DNA from 4 places in the Billgrantia sp. Q4P2 genome. Region 1 is predicted to be linked to each of the others. Evidence: predicted binding sites of a transcription regulator. Region 1 holds the regulator's gene; each other region holds the start of a gene.

Region 1 (5,217 bases):
AGCGCCCCTGGCAGGCCCTGCTGGCCGATCGCGGGCTTCAGCACCGCTGGCTGGCGGCGAGTGTGGCGGTCGTGCTGTTGTGGCAGCTCAGGGCTCAGTCGGTCGACTGGCTGACGCTACATCTGATGCTGACGGCCTTGATGACACTGATCTTCAAGGCGCCGCTGGCGCTTACGACCAATCTGCTGGCCAACCTCTCGCTGGTCGTGCTGGGCAAGGCCGGCTGGCCCCTGCTGGGTGTCAACGTGCTGATCACCGGGGTGATACCGATTGCAATCACAGTGTCGATATGGCGCATCGTGGATCGCTACCTGCCCGACAATCTGATGATCTTCCTCTTCCTGTGCGGTTTCTTCGGCGCGGCGCTGGCTACCCTGGGTACCGGGCTGGCGGGCTTGGGACTGGTGATGCTCGGTGCCATCGATCCCGAGGCGGTCCATCTGGCCAAGGAGTACGCACTGTTCCTGCCGTTGTTGATGCCCTCGGAAGCCTTTCTCACCGGCATGCTGCTCAGCGTGCTGATGGTCTACCACCCCCACTGGGTCGCAACGTTCAACGACCATCGCTACATCGATACGAAGTGAGCCTATAGCGGCAGGCTGAGCTGTCGCCGCGCGTCGTCCGACACCAGCCGTACCCCGACCCCCAGCAGGCGTACCGGACGCTGGCGCCTGGCCCAGGCCTGTTCCATCAGTGAGGCGAAGGTATCGAGAGTGGGCAGGCCGCCACGGGAGTCGAGGGTGGTGAGGGAGAAGTCATCGAAGCGCACCTTGACGAAGATACCTGCGATGGGTGGGTGGCCATGGCGGGCAAGGCGCGCTTCGAGGCGTTCGCACAGCGGGGCCAGTTGGGCATGACAGTGCACCATGTCAGGCAGGTCGGCGGCGAAGGTGGTTTCCACGCTCACCGATTTACGTTCGCGCTCGACGCGCACCGGCCTGTCGTCGATGCCCCGTGCCAGCTCGAACAGGCGTCGCCCGAACTTGCCGAACTCCTGCAGCAAGCGCTCCAGGGGAATGCGCTGCAGGTCGTCGCAGGTGGCGATCTCCAGGGCCTGAAGGCGCTTGGCCGTGGCCGGTCCAACGCCATGCAGCTTGGTTACCGGGAGTTCGCGCAGGAAGTCGTCCACCTGCGAGGGGGCGATGACGGTGAGGCCGTCCGGCTTCTCCCAGTCGCTGGCGATCTTGGCCAGGAATTTCGATGGGGCAGCACCCACCGAGACGGTGATACCCACGCGCCTGAGGCTCTCCTCCTTCAGCCAGCGTGCCATCCAGGTGGCGCTGCCCGAGAAGCGGGTCACGTCGGTGACGTCGAGAAAGGCCTCGTCCAGCGACAGCGGCTCCACCAGTGGCGTCAACTCGTGAAAGATCGCCAGCAGCTGCCGCGAAGCCTCGCGATAACGATCGAAGTCGCCGGGGAGGAGGGTGAGATGTGGGCACAGGCGCAGCGCTCGCGCTGTCGGCATGGCGGAATGGATGCCGTAGGCGCGGGCAGGATAGTTGCAGGTAGCGATGACCCCACGCCCCTCGGCGCTGCCGCCGATCGCCAGCGGCACCTCACGGAGAGAGGGGTTGTCGCGCATCTCCACCGCGGCGTAGAAGCAATCGCAATCGGCATGCAGGATCTTGCGGCTCATGGTGAATTATCAGCCTGGCGGAGCTGAGCGAGCGAAGGCCAGACAAGGCAAAAATTGGCGAAAAAGCGGAGTTTGCCGTTGCAAATGAGCATTTTGAGCCAATTTTTAACGCCGTATGGCCAAGCGCAGCCAGCTCTTACCCTAGAGCTTGGCCGCTGCCGCCGCGTATTACTCCCACCCCGATTCCCTCTATCTCGAGTTCCTGGTGTCGCAGATCCACCTCGATGGGGGCGAAATCGGTGTTCTCGGCCTTCAGCACCACACGGTGCCCCTGGCGGTGGAAGCGCTTGACCGTGACCTCGTCCTCCAGGCGCGCCACCACGATTTGGCCGTCGCGTACGCGATCGGTACGATGCACGGCCAGCAGGTCACCCTCTAGGATGCCGACATCCTTCATGGACAGGCCGCGAACCTTTAGCAGGTAGTCGGCACGCGGGGTGAAGAAGTCCGGCGGCAGGGGGCAGTAGCGATCGATGTGCTCGGCGGCAAGGACGGGGCTGCCGGCGGCCACTTCGCCGATGATGGGCAGCCCCTCGCCGCTCGGTTCATTGATGACGCTATCGGCTTCCTGGGTCGGAAGGCGGATACCGCGCGAGGTGCCGCGAATCACCCGTATCACACCCTTGCGCTCCAGCGCGCGCAGATGCTCTTCGGCGGCATTGGGCGAACGGAAACCCAGTGCGCGGGCAATTTCTGCACGGGTCGGGGGGTAGCCGAGTTCGTTCATGGTCTTGACGATGAAGTCATAAACGTTCTGCTGGCGCGAGGTGAGGGGGCGTGTCATGGCGAACTCCATTGGCGTGACTGCCGTATTGGTCAAGTATACAGCATGGAAGCCCATACAGTAAAAGGCGGTGTGTGGCACCGGCACTCGTTCGTAGGATGTTTAAAACGATCTTGGACTCCTATACGTTGAGGGATAAGGCGTAATCACGTAGACTTTTGTAATGTTTAAAACAGTTGTTTCCAGTGGGGGCTGATCATGGCTCAGACCGATACCGTTACGCGCATCCTCGATACCGCCGAGGTGCTATTCGCCGAGCGCGGCTTCGCCGAGACCTCGCTACGCACCATTACCAGCAAGGCACGCGTCAATCTCGCCGCGGTCAACTATCACTTCGGCTCGAAGAAGGCGCTGATCCAGGCGGTCTTCTCGCGCTATCTCGACCCGTTTACCGTGCGCTTCCACCATGCCCTCGACGAACTCGAGGTACGTCACGCTGGCGGCGTCATTCCGCTGGAAGAACTGCTGGAAACCATGGCGCGCACCGTGCTCGAGGTGCCTGCCGAGAAGCACAGCCTCAAGGTCTTCATGAAACTGCTGGGGCTGGCCTACAGCCAGGCCCAGGGACACCTGCGCCGCCATATCCAGGAAGAGTACGGCAGCGTCTTCACCCGCTTTACCGACCTGGTACGGCGCGCCACCCCCGAGCTACCCGATGCCGAGCGGTTCTGGCGTCTGCATTTCGTTCTCGGTACGGTGATCTTTACGCTCTCCGGCCTCGACGCGCTGCGTGACATTGCCGAGAAGGACTACCACGAGCACGTCTCGGTGCGTGACTTGATACGACGCCTGCGCCCCGTGGTGGTGGCCGCCATGAACGCTCCACTGCCTCCACCTCCCGCCGTGCAGCCGGCCAAGGCGAGCTGACATGCGCACACCTCGGCTGGAAGCATTGCCGCCCCGGGATGGGCGCTGGTTCGAGGTCGATATCGGTCGCCAATGCCTCGTCCAGTGGCAGGGCGAGTGCGCGATGGCGGAGTGGCCGGTATCGACGGCGCTGGCAGGAACGGGGCAGCGCGAGGGCAGTGGATGCACGCCGCTGGGCTGGCACTACGTACGGGCGGCGATCGGAGCCGGTCAGCCGGCTGGCGCGGTGTTTCGCGGCCGACGCCCCACCGGCGAGGTGTACAGTACGGAGCTGGCCGCCGCTCATCCCGGGCGCGACTGGATATTGACCCGCATCCTGTGGCTGTGCGGGCTCGAGCGCGATGTCAATCGAGGCGGCGACGTCGACTCCCAGAGGCGCTATATCTATCTACACGGCACACCGCCGGATCAGCCGATGGGTGAGCCCCGTTCGCATGGCTGTATTCGCATGCGTGACGAGGCGCTGCTGGAAGTCTTCGCGCTGGCACTGCCGGGTACTCCCGTCTGGCTGCATGAATGACGAGATAGAGTGAATGCAGTGTGTCACGGGTGGCTGTTGCCGTACGCGGCTTTAGTCTAGAATCAGCTCCCTTTCATGCCCCAAGGACACCGATCATGACCCAGACCCTTGGCCCGGTGATGCTCGATCTGGAAGGCACCGCATTACGTAAGGACGAGCGCGCGCTGCTCGAGCGTCCCGAGGTAGGGGGCGTCATCCTGTTCGGCCGCAACGTCGAGCATGCACGGCAGGTGCGGGAGCTTTGCGACGGCATTCGGCGCGTTCGCCCGGAGTTGCTGCTGGCCATCGACCAGGAGGGCGGCCGTGTCCAGCGGCTGCGTGAAGGTGTGACGCGCCTGCCCGCCATGGGGCGGATCGGCCGGGACTATGCGGTGGCGCCGGAAGTGACCCTGAGGCTATGCCTGGATGCCGGCTGGCTCCTGGGCATGGAGATGGCGGCCTGCGGGCTCGACCTCAGCTTTGCCCCGGTGCTCGATGTCGATACCGGCATCTCCAGCGTGATTGGCGATCGCAGTTTTTCCTCCGACCCTCGGGCCGTGGCGGCCATGGCCGGCGCGTTCATCAGCGGCCTGCACGAAGCCGGCATGGCGGCGGTGGGCAAGCACTTCCCCGGCCACGGCAGCGTGGCGGCAGATTCCCACCTGGAGCTGCCGGTCGACGATCGCCCGCTCGAAGCGCTCCGCCAACACGACCTGATACCCTTTGCCGAACTCGCCTCCCGGCTCGATGGCGTCATGCCGGCCCACGTCATCTACTCCGCCTTCGATTCGCGTCCGGCGGGTTTCTCCGGCAGCTGGCTGGGCTTGCTGCGCGAGTCGCTTGGCTTCAAGGGCACCATCTTCTCCGACGATCTCGGCATGGCAGGCGCCGGCTTCGCCGGTACGCCGGGCGAGCGAGCCCTGGCGGCGCTGGATGCCGGTTGCGACATGGTGCTGGTGTGTAACGATCGCGCCGCCGCGCTCGAGGCGCTTGAAGCCTGCCAGGGGCGAACCACACGCCTGACGGCGCGCTTGCGCTACGGCCGGGCACGTCCCGACATCGAGGCGATCGAGGCCCTGGGGCGCTGGCGGCGTGTGCATGCACGCCTCGAGGCCATGGCCTCGTACTGAGCCGACCGACCCCTTACCCATTCGTTTACCTGCACTGATACGAGTCCTTCATGCCCAAGCTCGAAGTCGATTTTCACGAATCCCTGGCCACCATGCGCGACGTCATGGAGAACGCCGACTGCCTGATCAGCCATGAGGAAGTCGAGCGCGCGCTGGACCGTATGGCCGAGCAGATCTCCGCCGACCTGGGCGACAAGCTACCGGTGTTCTACTGCGTGATGAACGGCGGCCTGATCACCACCGGCCACCTGTTGACCCGTCTGGGCTTCCCACTGGAGGTCGATTACCTCCACGCCACCCG
Region 2 (5,217 bases), on a different contig from region 1:
ATGCCATGCTCGAGGGTGCGCGCGAACTGCTCCTCCTCCTTGAGCAGGATACGCTCGATCTGGCTGCGCGCCTCGCGCAACTCGGGATAGGCCTCGCCCATCTCGGCGTCTAGCGCCGCCACCAGCTGGTGGAAGAACGGCTCGCTGGCGCCCAGCTTGTGACCGTGGCGAATGGCGCGACGAATGATCCGACGCAGCACATAGCCGCGCCCCTCGTTGGAGGGCAGCACGCCATCGGCGATGAGAAAGGCGCAGGAACGGATGTGATCGGCGATCACCCGCAGCGAGGGCACGCTGGTATCCGCATGACCGGTCGCGTCGGCCGCCGCCTTCAGCAGGTTCTGGAACAGGTCGATCTCGTAGTTGGAGTGCACGCCCTGCAGCACCGCCGCTACGCGCTCGAGGCCCATGCCGGTATCGATCGATGGCTTGGGCAGCGGATTGAGGTTGCCGGCCGCGTCGCGGTCGAACTGCATGAACACCAGGTTCCAGATCTCGATGTAGCGATCACCGTCCTCCTCGGGGCTACCGGGAGGCCCGCCCCAAACCTCGGGGCCGTGATCGAAGAAGATCTCGGAACTCGGCCCGCACGGGCCGGTATCGCCCATCTGCCAGAAGTTGTCCTCGTCGAGCTTGGAGAAACGCGCCGGGTCGACGCCGATCTCCTCCTTCCAGATCTTCTCCGCCTCGTCGTCGCTGACGTGCACCGTGACCCACAGCTTCTCGGCCGGCAGCCCCAGGCGCTCGGTGAGGAAGGTCCAGGCAAAGCGGATGGCGTCGCGCTTGAAGTAGTCGCCAAAGCTGAAATTGCCCAGCATTTCGAAGAAGGTGTGGTGGCGGGCGGTGTAGCCGACGTTATCCAGGTCGTTGTGCTTGCCGCCGGCGCGCACGCAGCGCTGGGCCGAGGTGGCGCGCACGTAGGGACGCGGGTCACGGCCGAGGAAGACGTCCTTGAACGGCACCATGCCGGCGTTGGTGAACAGCAGCGTCGGGTCGTTGCCCGGCACCAGGGAACTCGATGGTACGACGGTGTGGCCGTGCTCTTCGAAGTAACTCAGAAAGGCCTGTCTGATGTCTGCGCTTTTCATGGCATATCCGTGGCGATGAGCGTGGTCACCCGACGGGCAGGCGCGCTCGGCGCCGCTACGCATGGCCGAATTCGCACGCCTTGGCGTGTCAGGAGCGCCACCAAGGGCGTTCGCAAAGGGAGGCATTATAGCGCAGTTGTCAAGCGACTAAAGGGGGGCGCCCAAGCTGAGCGTCATTCGGTAGCGCCCAGGCGCTCCAGGGCATGGCGGATCTGCTCGAAATCGAAGCCGCGAGAGGCCAGGAAGCGCTCGCGGCGGGCACGTTCGCGCGGGGAATCGCCGCGGTGAGTGAAACGTCTCGAGAGCACTTCGGCGGCCAGCTCGAACCAGTCGACCTCGCCCTCCTGCTCGGCCTCGGCCAGGGTCGTGGCGATCAGGGAGCGATCGACGCCGCGCCGCTCCAGCTCGGCACGCACCTTGAGCGGCCCCTGGCCTCGCATCACGCGGGAACGCAGGAAGCTCTCGGCAAAACGGGCATCGGACTGCAGCCCTTCGCCGGCCAATTCATCGAGACAGGCGCCGATCGCTTCCGGGGAGTGGGCTCGGGCTGCCAACCGCTGCGCCAGCTCGGCGCGGGAGTACTCGCGCCGGGCCAGCAGGCGAATGGCGTCGTCCCGCGGGGACGACGCACGCGCTTCGGGCTGGGCAGGCATGGCTTAGAGCAGGTCGTCCTCGCGTTCGGCCTCGGCGGCCACCGGCTCACCGGCCTCCTCTTCCTTGGGTGCGACCGTGGCCAGCAGCTGGCCGCGGATCTGGCTCTCGATCTCTTCCATCACCGCCGGGTTGTCCTCGAGGAACTGAGCGGCGTTGGCCTTGCCCTGGCCGATCTTGTTGCCCTGGTAGCTGTACCAGGCACCGGCCTTGTCGATCAGATTGCACTGCACGCCCAGGTCGACCACTTCGCCGGCATGGTAGATGCCCTTGCCGTAGAGGATCTGGAACTCGGCCTGGCGGAACGGCGGCGCCACCTTGTTCTTCACCACCTTGACGCGGGTCTCGTTGCCGGTCACCTCGTCGCCCTGCTTCACCGAGCCAGTGCGGCGGATGTCCAGACGCACGCTGGCGTAGAACTTGAGCGCGTTGCCGCCGGTGGTGGTCTCGGGGCTGCCGAACATCACGCCGATCTTCATGCGGATCTGGTTGATGAACACCACCATACAGTTGGCGTTCTTGATGTGGCCGGTGATCTTGCGCAGCGCCTGGGACATCAGGCGCGCCTGCAGGCCGACGTGGGAGTCGCCCATCTCACCCTCGATCTCGGCACGCGGGGTGAGCGCCGCCACCGAGTCGATGATGATCACGTCGACACCGCCGGAGCGCACCAGCATGTCGCAGATCTCCAGCGCCTGTTCGCCGGTGTCCGGCTGCGAGACCAGCAGGTCGTCGAGGTTGACGCCGAGCTTCTCGGCGTAGCTCGGGTCGAGCGCGTGCTCGGCGTCGATGAAGGCGCAGGTCTTGCCCTGGCGCTGGGCCTGGGCGATGACCGACAGGGTCAGGGTGGTCTTGCCGGAGGACTCCGGGCCGAAGATCTCCACCACGCGGCCGTAGGGCAGGCCGCCGATGCCGAGCGCAATGTCGAGCCCCAGCGAGCCGGTGGACACCGACGGCATCACCACCCTCGGCGCATCGCCCAGGCGCATCACGGTACCCTTGCCGAACTGGCGCTCGATCTGGGAAAGGGCGGCATTCAATGCCTTGGAACGATTTTCATCCTGTGCCATGAGGCTCTCCTCGCAGAACACGCTGACGCTTGCAGGTGCAAAATGAATGGCGGGCTGCCGACGGGGAGCTCGCCTGGACACTGTATGGTTGGACAGTAGTATGACGAAAAATTCGCCGCGCGACTAGCCACGCGAAGAATACGATCTAGGAGCCTGTCGGATTTGACCGATCGTCGCGAGAGATTTGGATTTCGAGACAAGTTTATCGATCTGATGAGGCGAATAGCCCGCTATTTAACGACTCAGATCGAATCAAATTGGCCGAAAGACCGGATCTCGTAGCAGATCAGCGTTAAGCCCGACAGGTTCCTAGTCGGCTTCGAGGTAGCGAATCAGCCCGACGATGGCCTCGCGCACCGCCCGCTCGCGCACCGCACGGCGATCGCCGGGAAACTGGAAGCGCTCGGCCTGTTGGTGCGTCTCGCTACCCCAGGCCAGCCATACGGTGCCCACCGGTTTTTCCGGCGTACCGCCGTCGGGCCCGGCCACGCCGCTGATCGCTACGCCGAGCTTGGCCCCGCTGTCGCGGCAGGCGCCCGCCACCATGGCCTCTACCACCGCCTGACTGACGGCACCATGCTGGGCGATCAGCGCTTCGGGAACGCCCAGCAGGCGTGACTTGGCCGCATTGGAATAGGTGACGTAGCCGGTCTCGAAGTAGTCCGAACTGCCAGCCACCGAGGTGATCGCACTGGCCACCCCGCCGCCGGTACACGACTCGGCGGCTGTGATACTCACGCCACGCTCGCGACAGCGCCGCCCAAGGCGCTCGGCAAGCGTGGTGAGGTCGAGGTTGGCCAGACTGGAAGCGCTATGAGGCATGGTATCGCTCCTTGTTCGAGAGGGTCGGCGGCAAACGCCGGCCGCTTGTCCTGCAACTGCCTGCTACCATAGCGCATCCTTCCCGTCGGTACAGGCAGGGTGGTAAACGACCCCACGCTTCAATCGCAGCCAACGGAAGAGCGCAGCCGGGGGAGGGGCGTTCCGGCATGTCGACCACCGGCAGTGCATGGTAACCTTGCCCTTTCCCAAGCTTCACGCAACCGACGAACCAGCCGAGAAAGCATGAACGACGCGGTCAAGACAGACGTGCCGAGCCACACCCCGATGATGGCCCAGTACCTCAGGATCAAGCGCGAGCACCCCGATGTGCTGCTGTTCTATCGCATGGGTGATTTCTACGAGCTGTTCTTCGACGACGCCAAGCGTGCCGCCGCCTTGCTCGACATTACCCTGACCCAGCGCGGCCAGTCCGCCGGCAAGCCGATCCCCATGGCCGGCGTGCCCTACCACAGCGCCGAAGGTTACCTCGCACGCCTGGTGAAGGCTGGCGAGTCGGTGGCGATCTGCGAGCAGTTCGGTGACCCGGCGGCCAGCAAGGGGCCGGTGGAGCGCAAGGTGGTGCGCATCGTCACGCCCGGCACGCTCTACGACGAGGCACTGCTCGACGCCCGCCGCGACAACCTGCTGGTGGCCGTGCACCCGGCCGGCGACTGCTGGGGCATCGCCTGGCTGGAACTCTCCAGCGGCCGCTTCAGCGTGCTCGAGGTAGAAGGCGAAGGCGACATGCTCGCCGAGCTCCAGCGCCTCGACCCCGCCGAGCTGCTGGTGCCGGACAGCCTCTCGTTGCCGCCCAGCCTGGAGGGGCGACAGGGGCTGCGGCGCCAGAGCGACTGGCTGTTCGATCTCGAATCCGCCACCCGCCTGCTGTGCGACCAGTTCCAGGTGCAGGACCTGCGCGGCTTCGGCTGCGCCCACCTCGAGGCCGCGCTTACCGCCGCCGGGGTGCTGGTCGAGTACGCCCGCGACACCCAGCGCTCGCGCCTGCCCCACGTCACCGCCCTGGGCGTCGAGAACCGCGACGACGCGGTGGTGATCGACGCCGCCAGCCGACGCAACCTGGAGATCGACACCAACCTCGGCGGCAGCGGCGACAACACCCTGGCCAGCGTGCTCGATACCACCGCCACCGCCATGGGCTCGCGATTGCTCAAGCGCTGGCTCAACCGCCCGCTGCGCGACCGCAGCCAAGTGCAAGGGCGCCAAGCAGCCGTCGCCCTGCTGCTCGAGCAGGAGGGCTTCGTGGCCCTGCGCGAACTGCTCAAGGCGATCGGCGACGTCGAGCGCATCCTTGCCCGGGTGGCGCTCTACAGCGCCCGCCCGCGCGATCTCGCCCGCCTGCGCGATGCCCTGCTGGCGCTGCCGGAGCTGCAGCGCGAACTGCAGGGCTACAGCGAAGGCACCGCGCTCGACGAGCTGGCCCACCATATCCGGCCCTACCCGGCGCTTGCCGACATGCTCGCGCGAGGGCTTAACGACAACCCGCCGGTGGTGATCCGCGACGGCGGCGTGATCCGCGAAGGCTTCGACGCCGAGCTCGACGACTACCGCGGACTGGCCGAACACGC
Region 3 (5,217 bases), on a different contig from region 1:
AGCACCGCATAGGCGATGGCGACGAACAGGAACTGGCCGGCCGCCATGGGCCGGGCATAGGCCATCCACAGCGGCCGGCGCAGGGTGGCACCGGCCAGCGGAACCACCGCCTGCACTACCGCGAACAGCAGGGCAATGACGAGGGCGAAGTGGCCGATTTCGGGAATCATCTGAATCTGCATGGAAGCTCCGGCTCAGTACTGGCTCTCGCCTTCTTTTTCCTCGCGTGCTTCGACACGCTCGGCCACTCTGGCGGCCTTGACCTGGAAGTCGGCGGGTGAGTAGCCGGCCGCTTCCAGCGCGTCGGCAACTTCGGGCGGCATGTAGTTCTCGTCGTGACGTGCCAGCACCTGGTCGGCCTTGATCCAGCCATCGCGCTGCAACTGGCCGACCACCACCACGCCCTGCCCTTCGCGGAACAGGTCGGGCAGGATGCCGCTGTAGTGGACGCGTACGTCCTCCACGTAATCGGTCACGGTGAATTCGACGTCGAGACTGTCAGGATTACGGGACACACTGCCCTCCTTGACCATGCCGCCGGCCCGCAGCTGGCGCTCGAAGGGCGCGTCGCCGGCAACGATCTGGATCGGGCTGAAGAACAGATTGATGTTGGCCCGCAGCGCATAGAGCGTCAGCCCCACGGCGATTGCCGCGAGTGACACCAGGCCCAGGACCATGAACAGCTTCTGTTTGCGTTTAGGCGTCATTGGTGCTTCCACCCCTGCTAGTTTGAATCGATTGCGCTCCGGCCTGGCGGGCTTCGCGGCGCACGCGACGCTGTAGCTGGCGCAGTAGCTGGCGGCGCTCGGCGCGGGCATGCAAGACGATGCCCAGCAGCAGTGCCAGGGTCAGGCCCCAGGCCGACCAGACATAGGGGGCATGCCCGCCCATGGCGACAAAATCCTGGAAGGTATCGAAAGCCATCAATCCACCTCCTCGGCCAGCTCACGCACCCAGCGCTTGTTGGCTTCGCGGCGCAGGATCTCGCTGCGTGTGCGCATCAGGGTCAGGGCGATGAAGAAGCTGTAGAAACCCAGCACCATGATCAGCAGCGGCAGCCACATCTCCGCCGGCATGGCGGCACGGCCGGTGACGGTGAAGGTGGCGGGCTGATGCAGCGTGTACCACCAGTCCACCGAGTACTTGATGATCGGGATGTTGATCACGCCGACCATGGCCAGCACCGAGGCGGCGCGGGAGGCGCTGTCGCGGCTGGCGAAGGCGCCGCGCAAGGCGATGACGCCGAGGTAGAGGAACAGCAGGATCAGCATCGAGGTGAGGCGCGCGTCCCACATCCACCAGGTGCCCCAGGTGGGCACGCCCCACACCGCGCCGGAGAACAGCGCAATGAAGGTCATGGCGGCACCCAGCGGCGCCATGACGGCCGCCGCCATGTCGGCGATCTTGATCTTCCACACCATGAAGACCAGGCCCGTCACCGCCAGGGAAACGAAGATCGACTGGGCCAGGAAGGCCGCCGGCACATGGACGTAAATGATGCGGAAGCTATTGCCCTGCTGGTAGTCGGCCGGGGCGAAGGCCAACCCCCAGATGGTGCCGGTCACGATAAGAATCAGCGCTACCGCCCAGAACCAGGGCTGGAGCCTGGCGCTGATGGCGTAGAACCACTTGGGGGAACGCAACTTGTTAATGAAGGCCCACATGCCTCGTCAACCTCTCAACCGTTGATGCTGATGCGCAGCGATGCCGCGATCGCCAGGGGCGCAAAGATCAGCGCCAGCGCCAGCAGCGCACCGAGAATCGCCAGATGCGCCAGTACGCCATCGCCGAAGATGGCTGCCTGGACGGCCCCGGCACCGAAGATCAGCACCGGGATGTAAAGGGGAAGCACCAGCAGCGACAGCAGTACGCCGCCTCGCGAGAGCCCCACCGTCAGCGCCGCTCCGATGGCACCAATCAGGCTGAGACTGGCACTGCCCAGTGCCAGTGAAATGGCCAACACCAGATAACTGCCCGCCGGCAGCGCCAGCATGATCCCGAGCACGGGCGCCATCAGCGCCAGCGGCAGGCCGGTCAGCAGCCAGTGCACGGCCACCTTGGCCAGGGCCAGCAACGCCAGCGGCTGGGGTGTCAGCAACAGTTGTTCCAGCGAGCCGTCGTCGTAATCGGCCCGGAACAGGCTATCCAGCGACAGCAGGGCCGCCAGCAGCGCCGCCACCCACAACAGGCCGGGAGCGATGGCTGCCAGCAGCGCCGGATCGGGAGAAATGCCGATCGGGAACAGGGTAATGACGATGGCGAAGAACACCAGGGGGTTCAGCACTTCGCTGCGACGCCGCAGCAGCAATACCAGGTCCCGCTTCAGCGTTGCCCACACTGCGACAGCAAGGCCGCCGCGAGGTTCCTCGCGAACCACCGCAACCTCCTCGATCAGTGCGCCATCAGATACCGGCATCGTCCCCTCCCCCGCCAAGGCGGACGCGGCGCAGCTCGGCGCAGGGCGTCAGTTCGTGGTGGGTAGTGACCAGCACGCAGCCGCCACGGCGAGCGTGCTCGACCAGGCGCCGTTCCAGCGCCGCGACGCCATCGCGGTCGATGGCGGTGAAAGGTTCGTCCAGTACCCATAATGGACGCGGCGTGAGCGTGAGCCTTGCCAGCGCCACGCGACGCTGCTGCCCGGCGGAGAGCTGCCCGGCCGGCACGTCCTCGAAACCGACCAGGCCGACCTCCTCCAGCGCCTTGAAGCGTGCCGCCTCGCCGCCCGGCTGACCGGCCAGCGCCTGGTACCAGGCGAGATTCTCCAGCGGCGTGAGTGCAGCTTTCACGCCTGGCGCATGGCCCATGTAGAGCAGGTTCGCGAGGAACGACTCACGGGCCTCGCGCATCGGCTGCTCATTCCAGAACAATTCGCCCTCGTAGTCGGCCAGTTGGCCCGAGAGGATCTTCAGCAGAGTGGTCTTGCCACTGCCGTTGGGGCCCTCCACACGGACGATCTCGCCCGCTTGAATATCCAGGTCCAAACCCCGGAACAGCCAGCGGTCATCACGTTCGCAGGCCAGGCTTTGCGCTTGCAGACGCAGGCTCAACGGCACTCTCCAGGAAAGGGTCAATTCGACGGAAATGCTACACTGAATGGCCTTGAGCCGCTAGCGATCCGGGTGCGTCACGGCGCCACCCTTGCCTCAGGTCAAGGCAAAGATATATCAGCAAAACTTGCCACTCGTCGACCGCTTGGTATGATGCAAGATACCTGTACATTTCAACAGGGTCGCAAAGAGGGGGAACGCCAATGCCAACGCCTTCCATGCAGTACCTGTACCGACGCCCGAACCTGCCCATCGCCACCTCCTGGGCCAGTGTCGAGGCCACCGACCTCACCGAGGTGCCTCTCCTAGGGGATGTCTCGGCGGGCCTGCCCATCGAAGCCTGCCCCAGCGGCGGCAGCGTCCGCGCCCCCGCCTGCATGGTTCGCCGCAACACCTACGCCCTGCGCGTGCGCGGCGACTCGATGATCGACTGCAACATCTTCGACGGCGACGTGATCATCATCGAGCGCCAGGAGAGCGCGGAGAACGGCGAAACCGCCGTGGTGCTGATCAACCAGCAGGAAGTCACGCTGAAGAAACTCTACATCGAGAAGAGCGGCGTTCGCCTGCAGCCGGCCAACGAGAACATGGCGCCCATCTACCTCAAGAACAGCGACATCCAGGTGCTCGGCATGGTGATGGGCGTGGTGCGCCAGCAGGAGCAGCACGAGATGACCCACTGATGCGCTACCCGGTGCCCGACCTGCCGCTCGGCAGTTGGCGGGAGAGCGTCACCGAAGTGGAAAAGAGCCGCTTCATCACCTGGCTCTGCCATGCGCCCGACGTGGCGGCCTTCGAGTCCCTGCTGGCCGAAGCCCGCCGCGTTCACCCCACTGCCAGCCACCACTGCAGTGCCTTCATCGCCGGCCCGCCCGGCGAGCAGAACGCCATCGGCTTCTCCGACGACGGTGAACCCGGCGGTACCGCGGGACGTCCCATGTTCCAGGTGCTGGAAGGCGCCGGCCTGGGCCAGGTAGGCTGCGTGGTGACACGCTATTTCGGCGGCACCAAGCTCGGCACCGGCGGCCTGGCCCGCGCCTACGCCCAGGCCGTGGCCAAAGCGCTCGACGGCCTGCCCCGGCGGGAAGTGATCGAACGCAGCACGCTCAGGCTCAAGGTCGGCTTCGCCGGAGAAGCCGAAGCGCGCGCCTGGCTGGAAAGCCGCGATGTACCGGTCGAGGCGGCCGACTATGCCAGCGATGGCGTCCTGCTCAGCGTCGGCTGGCCCAGTGATGTCGAAGTGGACCTGACACCGCTGGAGGCCCGGCTACGTGGCAACCTGACTCTGCTCGGCACCCCCTGACAGGTTCAGAACAGAGGTTCAGAAGAGACTCCCGATGACTTTCGACCCCCATTACTATCCCAGCCCCTCGCGACGCATGGCAACATTCGGCAGCCGCGGCATGGTCGCTACCTCGCAGGCCCTCGGGGCGCAGGTCGGCATACAGATCCTGCAACAGGGCGGTAACGCCGTGGATGCGGCGATCGCCACCGCCGCCGCGCTCACGGTGGTGGAACCCACGTCCAATGGCCTGGGCGGCGACGCCTTCGCCATCGTCTGGGTCAACGGCGAGCTGCATGGCTTGAACGCCAGCGGCCCGGCACCCCGGGCGGCGACCATCGAGGCGGTCAAGGCGCTGGGCCACGAGCGCATTCCCGAGCATGGCCTGCTGCCGGTCACCGTGCCGGGCGCGCCCGCCGCCTGGGCGGCACTCTCCGAGCGCTTCGGCAAGCTACCCTTCGCCGAGCTGTTGGCACCGGCCATCGCATTGGCGGAAGAGGGCTTTCCGGTCTCGCCTATCGTCAACCAGATGTGGGAAGAGGCTTACCAGAGCTATCGCCGGCATGACGATGCCGCGTTCAAGCCCTGGTTCGACACCTTCGCCCCCGATGGCCGTGCGCCGCGGCCCGGCGAGTGCTGGGCGGCACCCGACCACGCCCGCACGCTGCGCGCCATCGCCGACACCCACGGCTGGGCGTTCTACGAAGGCGAGCTGGCCGAGCGCATCGATGCTTTCTTCCGCGAGCATGGCGGCCTGCTGCGCCGCGAGGATCTCGCGGCCTACCAGCCCGAGTGGGTCGATCCGATCAGCACTCGCTATCGCGGCCACGACATCTGGGAGATCCCACCCAACGGCAGCGGGCTGATCGCCCTGCAGGCGCTGGGCAT
Region 4 (5,217 bases), on a different contig from region 1:
TCACTATCGTGGATTCGGTCGATCATACCCGACCCTACCTGATACTGCGAAGAGCGAACATGGCCGACCAGAACCATGAACTGCGCAAGGCAGGCCTCAAGGTCACCTTGCCCCGAGTAAAGATCCTGCAGATCCTCGAGAATGCCACGGGTCAGCACCACCTGAGCGCCGAGGATGTCTACAAGACTCTGCTGGAAGCCGGGGAAGACGTTGGCCTGGCCACCGTCTATCGCGTGTTGACCCAGTTCGAGTCCGCAGGGCTGGTGATCCGCCACAACTTCGATGGCGGCCATGCCGTGTTCGAGATCTCCCAGGAGGAGCACCACGATCATATGGTGTGTCTCGACAGTGGTGAAATCATCGAATTCTTCGACGAGACCATCGAGCGTCGCCAGAAAGAGATCGCCGAGGAGCACGGCTTCGAGCTCGTCGACCATGCGCTGGTGCTTTATGTGCGCCCGCGCGGCTCCAATGCCACGCGCCAGGACGGTCAGCCGCGCAAGTAGCGTCTTTTCCGCCTGACGATACGACACGGCCCCGATCGGATGATCGGGGCCGTGTTCGTTGGATGCACTTCCGCGGTGAGACCTAGTGCGAGGCGCCCTGCTGGCTGGCATCGAGCATCTCGCGGGCATGGGCCAGGGTGCGGTCGGAGAGATTGACGCCGCCGAGCATGCGCGCCAGCTCGCTGACCCGGCCGGCCTCGTCGAGCAGCGCCATGCGCGTCAGCGTGGTGTTGCGCTTGGCCTGCTTCTCGATATGCAGGTGATGATGGGCCTGGGCCGCCACCTGGGGCAGGTGGGTCACGGTCATCACCTGGCCGCTTGCGCCCAGCCGACGCAGCAACTGGCCGACGATTTCGGCGGTGGCACCCGAGATGCCCACGTCCACCTCGTCGAATACCAGGCTGGGGATGGTCGAGTGGCGCGCGGCGACTACCTGGATGGCCAGGCTGATGCGCGACAGTTCGCCACCGGAGGCGACCTTGGCCAGCGGCCGCGACGGCTGGCCGGGGTTGGCGCTGATCAGGAAGCGCACCTCTTCCATGCCATCCGGTTGCGGTGACTGTCTGGCCTCCACTTCCACCTCGAAGCGCGCCTTGCCCATGGCCAGGAAGGCAAGCTGCTCCTGCACCGCCTTGCCGAAGCGGCCCGCTGCCTGGCGGCGGGCCTCGCCCACGCTGCGGGCTCGTTCGCGCCAGGTATCGCGTAGCACCTCGACCTCGGCGCGCAGAGCCTCGAGGTCATGCTCGCCGCCTTCGAGGGATTCCAGCTCGGCCTGCAGCCGACGGTGCAGGGCGGGCAGCTCCTCTGGCATGACGTGATGCTTGCGTGCGATGCGGTGGACCTCGCCCAGGCGCGATTCGACCCAGGCCAGGCGCTCCGGGTCCAGCTCGGTGGCGTCGGCGAAGCGATGCAGCTCGCGTACCGCCTCCTCGACCTGGATGCGGGCGTCGTTCAGCATGCCCAGCACTTCGGCCAGCGTGCCACGGTCGCTGCCTGGCAGCGGATCGAGCCGATGGGTCGCCTGGTTGAGCAGCGCCAGTACGCCAGCCTCGTCCGAGTCGCAGCATTCGGCGGCATGTTGCGCCTCGCGCAGCGTCTCCTCGGCGTGGGCGAGCTGCTCCTGCTCGTGCTCCAGCGTGGCGAGCTCTTCGTCGCCCAGAGCCAGGGCGTCCAGCTCCTCGACCTGATAGCGCAGCAGCTGGCGACGCGCCTGTACCTCGTCGCCGCTCTCGGTCAGCTGCTTCAGGCGCCGCCGGGTCGCCTGCCAGCGGCGAAAGGTCTCGGTCAGCTCGCCCACGTCGCCACGGTTGCCGGCGAAGTCGTCGAGCAGGCGCAGGTGGGTCTCCTCGCGCAGCAGCAGTTGATGGGCGTGCTGGCCGTGGATCTCGACCAGATGTTCGCCCAGGGCCTTGAGGTCGGTCACGGTTGCCGGTTGGCCGTTGATCCACGCCTTGGAGCGGCCATTGGCGGTTACCACCCTGCGCAGCAGGCAGTCGTCGACGGGCAGTTCACGCTCTTCGAGCCAGTGCCGGGCGGCCGGCAGCGTGGCAATGTCGAAGCGCGCCGAGAGATCGGCACGCTCGCAGCCGTGGCGCACGCTGCCGGCATCGGCACGCTCGCCCAGGCACAACCCCAGGGCGCCGAGCAGGATCGACTTGCCGGCACCGGTCTCGCCGGTAATGGCCGTCATGCCCCCGGCAAGCTCCAGGTCGAGTGTCTCGACGATGGCGTAATCGCGAATGGCAAGTTGAGTCAGCATGGCACCTCCCGGCGGCCGGTATCCTGGTGGCTGTATATCCATACACGTTATTGCATTTTTATACAGTAGTAGAGGTTCGCTCTCAATACACGCTTCGCCGGTTGCTGCCGGGTCACTTGAGTTTGCCGCAAGGACCCCCATATAGGCGGCAGACCTTCAAGGCTTTCGCCGAATCGAAATTTTCCGGCCCCGCTGGGCCGGCATAGCTTCAGGAGATGCGCATGGCTAAAGAACCCCAGACCCCGCTTGATGACGAGCTGGAGCGGCGCGAGCAGGAAATCCAGCCGGAGCCGATGGAAGGCGAACTGCAGGATTCGGCCGGCGCCGGGGATGATGAGGCTGCTGTCGCACCCGAGGAGACGGCGGTGGAGAGCGACAATCCCGAGGCCGACGTGCTGGCCGCCCAGGTGGAGGAGCTGGAGCAGAGCCTGGCCGCAGCCAAGGACCAGGCGCTGCGGGCTGCCGCCGAAGCGCAGAACGTGCGGCGCCGTGCCGAACAGGAGGCCGAGAAGGCGCGCAAGTTCGCCTTGGAGCGCTTCGTCAAGGAACTGCTGCCGGTGGTCGACAGCCTCGAGAAGGCGCTCGAGGCCATGGGTGAGGATGCCAGCGAGGCCCACCGCGAGGGTGTCGCCATGACGCTGAAGATGCAGCACGACGTGCTGGCCAAGTTCGGCGTCGAGATGGTCGAGCCGGCCGGCGAGCCGTTCGACCCACAGTATCACGAGGCCATGGCCATGGTGCCCAACCCCGAGCTCGAGCCCAACAGCGTGATGGAAGTGATCCAGAAGGGCTATCTGCTCAACGGCCGCCTCGTCCGCCCGGCCATGGTGGTGGTCAGCCAGGCCGCCAGTTGAAGCCGAGTGGATGAAAACGGGGGCGGGGCTTGAAAATTCTCGCTGCACCCCCCAGATAGACGTCAACCGCGGCAACTGCCGCTGAGATGGATCAAAGGCAAACGATTTTTCGAGGATTTCCTATGGGACGCATCATCGGTATTGACCTGGGGACCACCAACTCCTGCGTGGCCGTGCTCGACGGCGACAGCGCCAAGGTGATCGAGAACGCCGAAGGCGCCCGCACCACGCCCTCCATCATCGCCTATACCGACGATGGCGAGACGCTGGTGGGGCAGTCGGCCAAGCGCCAGGCGGTCACCAACCCGCAGAACACCCTGTACGCGATCAAGCGCCTGATCGGTCGTCGCTTCAAGGACGATGTGGTGCAGAAGGACATCAAGATGGTGCCCTACGGCATCGTCGAGGCCGACAACGGCGATGCTTGGGTGGAGGTGAAGGGCAAGAAGCTGGCGCCGCCACAGGTCAGCGCCGAAGTGCTGAAGAAGATGAAGAAGACCGCCGAGGACTACCTGGGCGAGACCGTCACCGAGGCGGTGATCACCGTGCCGGCTTACTTCAACGACAGCCAGCGCCAGGCCACCAAGGATGCCGGTCGTATCGCCGGCCTCGAGGTCAAGCGTATCATCAACGAGCCCACCGCGGCGGCGCTGGCCTACGGCATGGACAAGTCGCGCGGCGACAAGACCATCGCCGTGTACGACCTGGGCGGCGGTACCTTCGATATCTCCATCATCGAGGTGGCCGACGTCGACGGCGAGACCCAGTTCGAGGTGCTGGCCACCAACGGTGACACCTTCCTGGGCGGTGAAGACTTCGACATGGCGCTGATCAACTACCTGGTCGATCAGTTCAAGGCCGACAGCGGTATCGACCTCTCCGGTGACAACCTGGCCATGCAGCGCCTCAAGGAAGCCGCCGAGAAGGCCAAGATCGAACTTTCGAGCGCCCAGCAGACCGACGTCAACCTGCCCTACATCACTGCCGACAACACCGGGCCCAAGCACCTCAACGTGAAGGTGACCCGGGCCAAGCTGGAGTCGCTGGTGGAGGATCTGGTGCAGCGTTCGATGGGGCCGTGCAAGACCGCGCTCTCCGACGCCGGCCTGTCAGCGTCCGAGATCGACGACGTGATTCTGGTCGGCGGCCAGACCCGCATGCCGCTGGTACAGAAGAAGGTCGCCGACTTCTTCGGCAAGGAAGCGCGCAAGGACGTCAACCCGGACGAGGCCGTGGCCGTGGGCGCGGCGATCCAGGGCGGCGTGCTGGGCGGCGACGTCAAGGACGTGCTGCTGCTCGACGTCACCCCGCTGACCCTGGGTATCGAGACCCTGGGCGGCGTGATGACGCCGTTGATCGAGAAGAACACCACCATCCCGACCAAGAAGACCCAGACCTTCTCGACCGCGGACGACAACCAGACCGCCGTGACCATTCACGTGCTGCAGGGCGAGCGCAAGCAGGCCGGGCAGAACAAGTCGCTGGGCCGCTTCGACCTGGCCGACATTCCGCCGGCGCCGCGCGGTGTGCCGCAGATCGAGGTCGCCTTCGATCTCGACGCCAACGGCATCCTCAACGTGTCCGCCAAGGACAAGGCCACCGGCAAGGAGCAGTCGATCGTCATCAAGGCCTCCAGCGGCCTCACCGATGAAGAGATCGAGCAGATGGTCCGCGACGCCGAGGCCCATGCCGACGAGGACAAGAAGTTCGAGGAGCTGGTGGCCCTGCGCAACCAAGCCGATGGCATGGTCCACGCTGCCCGCAAGACCGTGCAGGAAGCCGGCGAGCACGCCACCGACGAGGAGAAGCAGGCCATCGAGGCGGCTGCCTCCGAGCTCGAGGAGGCACTCAAGGGTGACGACAAGGACGACATCCAGGCCAAGCTGGACAAGCTGACCGAGGCCTCCGGCAACCTGGCGCAGAAGATGTACGCCGCTCAGGCCGAGGCCGCTCAGCAGGCCGGTGGCGAAGGCCAGGAGGCTGGCGCCAAGCCGGAAGAAGACGTGGTCGACGCCGAGTACGAAGAAGTCAACGACGACCAGAAGAAGCAGTAATCGGCAAGGCGATGCCACGGATGACGGTAGCGCGGGGGGACGAC

Evidence for each region. Region 1 encodes LexA, which represses DNA repair genes until DNA is damaged. Its sites were predicted from a motif close to TACTGTNTANNTANACAGTA; they were not measured.
Region 2: the regulator LexA is predicted to act here: its motif matches at 2,888-2,907, upstream of recA (recombinase RecA).
Region 3: the regulator LexA is predicted to act here: its motif matches at 3,210-3,229, upstream of ACUY1T_RS07000 (LexA family protein).
Region 4: the regulator LexA is predicted to act here: its motif matches at 2,314-2,333, upstream of recN (DNA repair protein RecN).

Annotation. Positions count from the first base shown of each region.
Region 1 is NZ_JBRBAI010000001.1:478,017-483,233, reverse strand. It holds gene ACUY1T_RS02195 (energy-coupling factor ABC transporter permease) at 1-584, shown strand, start outside; gene dinB (DNA polymerase IV) at 587-1,636, opposite strand; gene lexA (transcriptional repressor LexA) at 1,773-2,420, opposite strand; gene ACUY1T_RS02180 (TetR/AcrR family transcriptional regulator) at 2,619-3,287, shown strand; gene ACUY1T_RS02175 (L,D-transpeptidase family protein) at 3,289-3,807, shown strand; gene nagZ (beta-N-acetylhexosaminidase) at 3,903-4,916, shown strand; gene ACUY1T_RS02165 (hypoxanthine-guanine phosphoribosyltransferase) at 4,967-5,217, shown strand, end outside.
Region 2 is NZ_JBRBAI010000003.1:354,148-359,364, forward strand. It holds gene alaS (alanine--tRNA ligase) at 1-1,088, opposite strand, end outside; gene ACUY1T_RS07135 (regulatory protein RecX) at 1,262-1,741, opposite strand; gene recA (recombinase RecA) at 1,745-2,809, opposite strand; gene ACUY1T_RS07145 (CinA family protein) at 3,119-3,631, opposite strand; gene mutS (DNA mismatch repair protein MutS) at 3,875-5,217, shown strand, end outside.
Region 3 is NZ_JBRBAI010000003.1:327,288-332,504, forward strand. It holds gene ACUY1T_RS06970 (heme lyase CcmF/NrfE family subunit) at 1-182, opposite strand, end outside; gene ccmE (cytochrome c maturation protein CcmE) at 195-707, opposite strand; gene ccmD (heme exporter protein CcmD) at 697-924, opposite strand; gene ACUY1T_RS06985 (heme ABC transporter permease) at 924-1,664, opposite strand; gene ccmB (heme exporter protein CcmB) at 1,679-2,416, opposite strand; gene ccmA (cytochrome c biogenesis heme-transporting ATPase CcmA) at 2,403-3,047, opposite strand; gene ACUY1T_RS07000 (LexA family protein) at 3,251-3,730, shown strand; gene ACUY1T_RS07005 (IMPACT family protein) at 3,730-4,350, shown strand; gene ACUY1T_RS07010 (gamma-glutamyltransferase family protein) at 4,385-5,217, shown strand, end outside.
Region 4 is NZ_JBRBAI010000015.1:51,226-56,442, reverse strand. It holds gene fur (ferric iron uptake transcriptional regulator) at 60-506, shown strand; gene recN (DNA repair protein RecN) at 589-2,265, opposite strand; gene grpE (nucleotide exchange factor GrpE) at 2,487-3,119, shown strand; gene dnaK (molecular chaperone DnaK) at 3,242-5,173, shown strand.